Regions from separate parts of the Shinella sp. JR1-6 genome, predicted to be linked through region 1. Evidence: riboswitches for the same ligand, from Rfam matches in the RefSeq annotation. Region 1 holds a riboswitch; the other holds the start of a gene.
What was found. A riboswitch is a leader RNA that binds a small molecule or an ion and turns the genes downstream of it on or off. The one in region 1 is predicted to bind thiamine pyrophosphate.
Positions count from the first base shown of each region.

Region 2: another riboswitch for thiamine pyrophosphate. It lies ahead of thiB (thiamine ABC transporter substrate binding subunit); the one in region 1 lies ahead of thiC (phosphomethylpyrimidine synthase ThiC).

Region 1 is NZ_SHMI01000001.1:139,067-143,780, forward strand. Features, by position in the region: gene thiO (glycine oxidase ThiO) at 1-942, opposite strand, end outside; gene thiC (phosphomethylpyrimidine synthase ThiC) at 945-2,768, opposite strand; TPP riboswitch at 2,862-2,978, opposite strand; gene EXZ48_RS00655 (Bax inhibitor-1/YccA family protein) at 3,113-3,829, opposite strand; gene EXZ48_RS00660 (anti-sigma factor) at 3,861-4,634, opposite strand; gene EXZ48_RS00665 (sigma-70 family RNA polymerase sigma factor) at 4,621-4,714, opposite strand, start outside.
Region 2 is NZ_SHMI01000008.1:180,858-185,571, forward strand. Features, by position in the region: gene EXZ48_RS16650 (glutamine synthetase family protein) at 1-905, shown strand, start outside; gene EXZ48_RS16655 (FAD-binding oxidoreductase) at 905-2,212, shown strand; TPP riboswitch at 2,304-2,418, shown strand; gene thiB (thiamine ABC transporter substrate binding subunit) at 2,457-3,464, shown strand; gene thiP (thiamine/thiamine pyrophosphate ABC transporter permease) at 3,469-4,714, shown strand, end outside.

The DNA of each region.
Region 1 (4,714 bases):
AAGTCGCCGCGCGACCTCCGCCGCCATTGCGGGAGCCAGCAGGAAGCCGTGTCGATAAAGGCCGTTCACATGGAGCGTGCCGTCATGTTCGCTCACGCGTGGCAGGTTGTCGGGAAAGGCCGGGCGGATGCCTGCGCCGGTATCCGTAAGCCGTGCCTCACCGAAAGCCGGGTGCAGCGTGTAGGCGGCGTTCAGCAGTTCCATGAGCGAGCGGGCGGTGATGCCGCCGTCGTCGGCGCTCTCGATCATGGTCGCGCCCACCATGAAGCGGTTCCTTCCGCGTGGCACGATGTAGATCGGGTGGCGCGGATGCAACAGCCGGACGGGGCGGGAGAGGTTGATTTCCGGGGTTTCCACATAGAGCATTTCGCCGCGCACGCCCCGAAGGTCCGGCAGCTGGCCGATCCGGGCTGCGCCGGTGCAGTCGATCACGCGGTCGTAGCGAGCGGCATCCGGGCCGGCGCCGAACAGGAAGCGCATCCGCGCCTCCTCGAGCCCGGCGGTGAGCGCCGAAAGCGCCCGCTGCGGGTCGAGATGGGCTTCCTGCCGGAAGAACAGGGCCTTGGGGAAGCGGCCGGCGAGATCCGGTTCCAGCTCGGCAATGGCCGCGCCGTCGAGCCATTCCCAGCCGCTCGTGCGGCGGGCGAAGCGCTCGAGCTCCGCGGCATCGCGGCCGGCGGCAACGACCAGCGTTCCCCGGCGCTTGACATGACCGGGCACGGCCGCTTCCCACCAGTCTGCGGCCGAGCGGCCGAGCGCCAGAACGGGCTCTTCCGCGCTTTCCCGCTCGCACCAGGGGGCCAGCATGCCGCCGGCGAAGCCGGAGGCACCGAGGCCGACCTTTTCGGCGCGTTCGGTGATGGTGACGTCGAAGCCGTGGCGATAGAGCTGCCAGGCGACGGTGAGGCCGGCAACGCCGGCCCCTTTGACGAGGACGCGCATGGTCATTCTCCGGCGGGGGCTTCAGCAAGCGGCATGTAGAGGTCGCCGCCGTCGCGATATTTCGCGGCCATGGCCTCCAGCCCCTCCTTCTGCGCCTCGGCACGGATATCGTGCGAGATGCGCATGGAGCAGAATTTCGGGCCGCACATGGAGCAGAAATGCGCCACCTTGTGTGCCTCCTTCGGCAGCGTCTCGTCGTGGAAGGCGCGGGCGGTTTCCGGGTCGAGCGAAAGGTTGAACTGGTCCTCCCAACGGAACTCGAAACGGGCGCGCGACAGCGCGTCGTCGCGGATCTTCGCCGCCGGATGGCCCTTGGCGAGATCGGCGGCGTGGGCGGCGATCTTGTAGGTGATGACGCCGACCTTCACGTCGTCGCGGTCCGGTAGGCCGAGATGTTCCTTCGGCGTGACGTAGCAGAGCATGGCGGTGCCGAACCAGCCGATCATTGCCGCACCGATGCCCGAGGTGATGTGGTCGTAGCCGGGGGCGATGTCGGTCGTCAGCGGCCCGAGCGTGTAGAAGGGCGCCTCGCCACAGACCTTCAACTGCTTGTCCATGTTCTCCTTGATCTTGTGCATCGGCACATGGCCGGGGCCTTCGATCATGACCTGGCAGTCCTTTGCCCAGGCGATCTGCGTCAGCTCGCCGAGCGTTTCGAGTTCGGCGAACTGCGCGGCGTCGTTGGCGTCAGCGATCGAGCCGGGGCGCAGGCCGTCACCGAGCGAGAAGGAGACGTCATAGGCGCGGCAGATGTCGCAGATTTCCTCGAAATGTTCGTAGAGGAAGCTTTCCCGGTGGTGATGAAGACACCACTTGGCCATGATCGAGCCGCCACGCGAGACGATGCCGGTGACGCGGTTGACGGTGAGCGGAATATAGGCGAGCCGCACGCCGGCATGGATGGTGAAATAATCGACGCCCTGTTCGGCCTGCTCGATCAGCGTATCGCGGAAAACCTCCCAGGTGAGGTCCTCGGCAATGCCGTTGACCTTTTCCAGCGCCTGGTAGAGCGGCACGGTGCCGATCGGGACCGGTGAATTGCGGATGATCCATTCGCGGATGTTGTGGATGTTTCGGCCGGTGGAGAGGTCCATGACCGTATCGCCGCCCCAGCGGATCGCCCAGACCATCTTCTCGACCTCTTCCGCCATGGAGGAGGTGACGGCGGAATTGCCGATATTGGCGTTGATCTTCACCAGGAAATTCCGGCCGATGATCATCGGCTCGGCTTCCGGGTGGTTGATGTTGGCGGGAATGATCGCCCGGCCGCTTGCGACTTCCTTGCGGACGAATTCCGGCGTGACGAAGTCGGGGATGTGGGCGCCGAAACTCTCGCCGTCGCGGATGAGCGCCTCTTTCGCGGCCTTGCGGCCGAGGTTTTCGCGGATGGCGATGAATTCCATTTCCGGCGTGATGATGCCTGCGCGGGCATAGGCGAGCTGTGTCACCGCCTTGCCGTTTGTCGCCCGGCGAGGCCGGTTGCGCACGGGAAACTCGGGTGTCAGCCGCTCCCCGGTGGCAAAGCCGTTGTCCTCCGGACGGATGTGGCGGCCGTCATAGTCCTCGGTATCCCCGCGTGCGGCGACCCAGGCCTCGCGAAGCCGCGGCAGGCCGCTTTCGATCGAGACGACATGGGTGGGGTCGGTATAGGGGCCGGAGGCGTCGTAGACGATGACTGGCGGTTCGCCGGAGGTCGGGTGCAGGGCGATCTCGCGCATCGGCACGCGGATCTGCGGGTGCTGCTCGCCGGCGATGTGGATCTTTCGCGAGGCGGGCAGGGCGCCTGTCGTGACGGTGGGAGTGAGCTTCTGGGCGGCAATATTCATTCGTGAGGCTCCAAGTTTGCGATTGGAGACCCAGTCCTAGAGCCGGAATGATGGAAGGACGCGTAGGCGGAATCCGGGTTGCGGATTTCGGGTTCTACAGCGCTTGCACCGTCCCTACGCCAGTATGAACTGGATCAGGTTCAACGGGTCACTGCGCTGCGAATGCCAGCAGTATCTCAGCCCCTTGTCGGGACCCCCCTGGTGAATGCTCTAAGCAAAGACGCTGCCGGCTGATTTGTCAACCGGGTAAAATTCGTAAGAAATTACTTACGTATATTGCGGTGCGAGAAGCAAAAAACGGCGGGGTTTTGCCCCGCCGTTTCCTCTTGAATCATTTGCGAAAACTATTCGCGCTCGCCAGTGAAATTCAGAAGAAGCTGGAAGATGTTGACGAAGTTCAGGTACAGCGAAAGCGCCCCGAACACGGCCATCTTCTGCTGCGATTCCTGGTCGATGTTTTCAGCATACTGCTGCTTGATGTTCTGCGTGTCCCAGGCGGTGAGGCCGACGAAGACGACGATGCCGATCACGGAAATTGCGAACTGCAGCGCGCTCGAACCGAGGAAGATGTTGACGACCGAGGCGATCACGACGCCGATAAGGCCCATGATCAGGAACGAGCCGAACTTCGCGAGGTCACGCTTCGTCACGTAGCCATAGAGGCTCGTCGCGCCGAACATCGAGGCGGCGATGAAGAAGGTGCGGGCGATGCTCGTGCCGGTGAAGACGAGGAACACCGAGGCGAGCGACAGGCCCATGACGGCGCAGAAAGCCCAGAAGGTCATCTGCGCGGTGCTGGCCGACATCGTCTGGATCTTGAATGAGAAAAAGAAGACGAAGGCGAGCGGCGCCAGCATCACCACCCACTTCAGCGGGGAGGAGAAGATCGGCACGTAGAGGGCCGGCGTCGAGCCGACGATGAAGGCGATGAGGCCGGTGATCACAAGGCCGGCGCCCATATAGTTGTAGACGCGCAGCATGTGCTGGCGCAGGCCCTCGTCGAAGAGGGCGGCCGACTGCGCCTGCGCGCCGTAGCCAAATCGCTGTTGTACGGGATCCATCGAATAACTCCTTCGGTTTGGACGCGGTTGATCAGTAGAGCGTGCGCGAAAGATCGCGCGCGGTTTCCGCCAGGTCGTCGGCCTTGCGGCTTTCCGAAACCAGCGCATAGGCGACATCGCCGATCTGCCAGTAGGCGGCACGGGCATTGTCGGCGTGGAAGAGCAGGACGTGCTGCACGCCGAACGAGCCGGGGCGCACCGCAAAGAGCGACAGGCGCTCGCCCTTGCGTGGTTCCAGCACCAGTTCGACGCTCGGACCATAGGCCGAGGGGAAGACCTGCGTGTCGATCACGCCCCAACCCTTCGGCAGGTCCGGCAGCACGATCGCGGTTGCAGAGCGGATCTCCGCCGGATCGAAGGTCTCGGTTTCCGGCTGGGATGCCATAGTATCGCGCAGCAGCGTCGTCTTGTGCGCGCGCACCGCCTCCTCCACGAAGGCAGGCGGGGGCGTGGAGGCCACGACCTCGGTGGCGCCGAAGGGGCCGAGCACGGCATGGGCCGTCCAGCCGGCGGCCACGAAGAGGGCGATGGTCGCAGCACGGCGGAAGACGGAGAAGATGCGGCGACGCGACAGCGCGCGTTCCAGGAGCCGGGCGGCCTCGCGCGTTTCCTGCCGCGTCACCGTGCGGTGGTCGGCAAGTGCCAGGCGCAGCTCGTCGCGCACGCGCAGATCCTTCATGATCTGCGCCGCGACCTCCGGCCGTTCCGAAAGATAGGCCTCGACCTCGATGCGCCGGCCGACGGCGAGCTGCTCGTCGACATAGGCGTTGAGATCGGATTCGAGAATGGGGTCATTGCTTGTCATCGCCAGTGCCTCCGACGATTCTGAGATGCGTGACGGGAGCGGCGCTGCCGCTCTGTTCGAAGGCGCGCAGCCGCTGGCGC
Region 2 (4,714 bases), on a different contig from region 1:
CCGACCATGCACAGCCGCCGATCTCGCCCTATACCGGCAAGCGGCTCGACTCCGACGCCATCCTCTCCATCGACGAGCTCGACGATTTCGGCCAGTTCTTTTCCGACGTCTATGCGGAATGCGAACGGCAGAATGTGCCGGCGGATTCGGCCGTCGCCGAAAACGGTATCGGCCAGTTCGAAATCAACCTGATGCATTCCGACGACCCGTTGAAGGCCGCCGACGACGCGCTGTTCTTCAAGCGCATCATCAAGGGCGTCGCGCGCAAGCATGGTTTTGCCGCCACCTTCATGGCAAAGCCCTACGGCATGCGCTCCGGCAGCGGCATGCACATGCATTTCAGCCTGATCGACGAGGACGGCAACAACGTCTTCGACAACGACACGCCCGAGGGCTCTGACATCATGAAACATGCCGTCGCGGGCCTGACGCGCGGCATGGCGGAATCGACGCTGCTCTTCGCGCCGCATTTCAACTCCTACCGCCGCCTGCGCCCGGATACGCATGCTCCCACCTCCGTTTCGTGGGGCTACGAGAACCGCACCGCCGCCATCCGCATTCCCGGCGGCAGCAACAAGGCGCGCCGCATCGAGCACCGCGTCGCCGGCGCCGATGCCAACCCCTATCTCGTCATGGCCGGCATTCTCGGCGCCGCCCTTGTCGGCATCCGCAACAAGTGGGAGCCGCCGGCACCGGTCTCGGGCCGGGCCTATCTCTCGCAGCTGCCGCGCATCCCCTCGGAATGGGGCTCTGCCGTCACCGCCTTCGAGAACGGCTCGATCGTCTCGGAGATCTTCGATACGGATCTCCGCTCCATGCTGATCGCCTGCAAGCGGCAGGAAATCGCCGGTTTTGCCGAACAGGTGACCGACTTCGAATTCAGCGCCTACCTGGAAATCGTCTGATGGCCAATACCCAGTCCTATGCCGGCAACGGCGCCTATCCCGACAGCTACTACGCCGCCTCCCGCAACATCATCCGCACGCCGAAAGTGCTGGAAGGCGCTGTCACCGCCGACGTCGCCGTGCTCGGCGCCGGCTATTCCGGCCTTTCCACCGCCATCCACCTTGCCGAAAAGGGCTACAAGGTTGTGATGGTCGAGGGCGCCGGCATCGGCTGGGGCGCCTCGGGCCGCAACGGCGGGCAGATCGTCAACGGTCTCAATGCCAGCCTCGACACGATCAAGCGCCGCTACGGCGATCAGGCCGGCGCCTTCGTCGGCGGCCTGGTGCAGGAAGGCGGCAAGATTATCCGCCGCATCGTCTCGCAATACGACATCGATTGCGACATGAAGACCGGCAACATCTATGCCGCCTATACGCCCGCCCACATGAAGGACCTCGAGCACAAGAAGGCCCTTTGGAAGAGCTACGGCATGGACGACCACCAGATACTCGACAAGGCGGCGATCAGCAAACTGGTCAACACCGACGCCTATATCGGCGGCATGCTGGACACGACCGGCGGCCACATGCACCCGCTCAACCTCACCCTCGGCGAGGCCAAGGCACTGGAATCGCTTGGCGGCGTGATCTACGAACAGTCGCCCGTCACCCGCGTCGAGCACGAGGCGGAAAAGCCCGTCATCCACACGGCGAAGGGCAGCGTCACCGCCAAGGTCGCCGTGCTTTGCGGCAATGCCTATCTCGGCCATGTCGTGCCGAAGCTGGTTTCGCGCGTCATGCCCGTCTCCACCCAGATGGTCGCCACCGAGCCACTCGGCGCCGAGCGCGCCGATGCGCTGATCCCGAGCGACATGTGCGTCGAGGACGTCCGCTACATCCTCGACTACTTCCGCCTCTCCGCCGACAAGCGCATGATTTTCGGCGGCGGCACCGTCTATGGCGGCACCGACCCGGCGGACGTGCGCGCAAAAATCCGCCCAAACCTCGAAAAGGTCTTCCCCTCGCTGAAGGGCGTAAAAATCGACTACGCCTGGAGCGGCAACTTCGCCCTCTCCTTCTCGCGCGTGCCGCAGATGGGCAAGATCGGCAAGAACACCTATTTTGCCCACGGCTACAGCGGCCACGGCGTCACCGGCTCGCATCTCTTCGGCCGCATCCTCTCGGAAGCGGTCGACGGCGATCTCTCGCGCTTCAGCCAGTTCGAAAAGCTGCCCTGGATTCCCTTCCCGGGTGGGCGCATGTTCCGTGCGCAATATTCCACCATCGGCTCCTGGTGGTATCAGTTCAAGGACGCCTTCGGCCTCTAAGGCCCGACACATTTTAGAACGGCAGGGCCGGCGCTTGCGCCGGCCTTTTGCTTGCCCCTTGCGTACTGTCACAAGCGGGATTATGCCTTGCCTTGCTCTAACGGGGTGCCAGCGGATTTTTTTTTCCACTGGCTGAGAGGCGGTCTCGCCAACCCGAAGAACCTGATCCGGCTCGTACCGGCGGAGGGATTAGACGGCACATCCTGCGCCCTACTCCCGTTTTGTGAACAACAAGGAGGCGCGGATGCGCAAGACACTTTTCTCCACCATCGCGGCACTGGCCGTTTCCCTCGCCCTTCCCGCGCTCGCGCAGGAAAAGACGCTGACCGTCTACACCTACGAGAGCTTCGTCGCCGAATGGGGCCCCGGCCCGAAGGTCAAGGAAGCCTTCGAGAAGACCTGCGGCTGCACGGTCGAATGGGTCGGCGTCGCCGATGGCGTGGAACTTCTGACGCGCCTGAAGCTCGAAGGCGAAAGCACCAAGGCCGACCTCGTTCTCGGCCTCGACACCAACCTCATCACCGAGGCCAAGGCGACTGGCCTCTTCGAGGCGCATGGCCTTTCGCCGGCGGACCTCACCGTGCCGGGCGGCTTCTCCGACGACACATTCCTGCCCTACGACTACGGCCATTTCGCCGTCGTCTATGACAGCGAGACGCTGAAGACCCCGCCGACGAGCCTCAAGGACCTCGTCGAAGGCGACCCGTCGCAAAAAATCGTCATCGAGGACCCGCGCACGTCGACGCCCGGCCTCGGCCTGCTGCTCTGGGTGAAGTCGGTTTATGGCGACAAGGCGGGCGAGGCCTGGGGCAAACTCAAGGATCGCGTGCTGACCGTCACGCCCGGCTGGTCGGAAGCCTATGGCCTCTTCACCAAGGGCGAGGCGCCGATGGTGCTGTCCTACACGACCTCACCGGCCTACCACGTCATCGCGGAGAAGACCGAGCGTTACAAGGCCGCCGCCTTCTCCGAAGGCCATTACGTGCAGATCGAAGTCGCCGGCCTGACGCGCACCGCTGACGACAAGGATCTGGCCCGCCAGTTCCTGACCTTCATGACCGGCCCGGATTTCCAGTCGATCATTCCGGAAACCAACTGGATGATGCCGGCCGCCAAGACGAAGGACCCGCTGCCTGCCGCCTTCGACGCGCTGGTGAAGCCGGAAAAGACCTTCCTGATGTCGTCGGACGAGGTTGCAGCCAACCGCAAGGCCTGGATCGACGAATGGCTCGCGGCGATGAGCGCCAAGTAACGTGATCTTCGCCCGCACCGAGCGACGGACATTGCGTGTCGCCGGGGGCCTCGCCCTCGGCACCGTGCTGGTCTTCGTCGGTGCGGCGACCGCCGTGCTTCTCGCCCATGCCGGCCCCGGCTCCGGCGCGCCGCTCCTCGATGCCTATATCGGGCGCGTCGCGCAGTTCACTCTGCTGCAGGCGACACTCTCCACACTCCTGTCCGTCCTGCTCGCCATTCCGGTCGCCCGGGCGCTCGCCCGACAGCGGGATTTTTCCGGCCGCGTTTGGATCATCCGGCTGTCCGTCGTACCGCTCGGCCTGCCGGCGCTGGTCGCCGCCCTCGGCGTCATCGAGGTCTGGGGCCGGCAGGGCGTCGTCAACGACCTGCTCGGGCTCGCCGGGCTGCAGAACCCGGTCAGCGTCTACGGGCTTGCCGGCATCTTGATCGCCCATGTCTTCTTCAACCTGCCGCTCGCCGCACGCTTCCTGCTGGCGGCCCTCGAGCGCATTCCGGCCGAATACTGGCTGACCTCCGCCAATCTCGGCATGGGCAGCGGCGCGGTGTTCCGGCTTATCGAATGGCCCGTCATCCGGCGGGTCCTGCCGGGGATCGCCGGACTCGTCTTCATGCTCTGCGCAACGAGCTTCACCATCGCGCTGACGCTCGGCGGCGGGCCGGCGGCAACGACGATCGAGGTGGCGATCTACCAGGCGCTGCGCTTCGATTTCGATCCCGAACGCGCCGTCCTGCTCGCCTTCCTGCAGATCTTCGTCACGGCAAGCCTGCTCTGGCTGATCTCGCTGTTCGGCAAGCCACCCGAAGAGGGCATGACGACAGGCCGCGCCATCCGCCGTTTCGACGGCCGCCGGCACCGCCTTCCCGATGGCCTGGTCATCCTCCTCTTCACCCTCTTCACCGCAGCGCCTCTCGTCGCCACCCTCGTCTCAGGCCTTTCCGCCGATCTCGGCCGGCTGGCGCTCGATCCGCTGCTGCACCGGGCGCTCGTCACCAGCCTTGCAGTTTCCTTCGCCTCGGCCTGCCTCAGCCTTTCGATCGCGCTGCCCATCGTGCTCGTGCCGCGGCTGGCCGAGACGGGCAAGGTCGACCTCGCCACACGGCTGATGGCTCGTGCTCTGCCCGCGGTCGGTTCGCTGATCCTGCTCGTGCCGCCGGTCGTCGTCGCTACGGGCTGGTTCCTCTTGCTGAGAACCTTCGGCGAGACCGGACGCTTCGCCCCCGCCGTCGTCACCGTGCTCAACGCGCTGA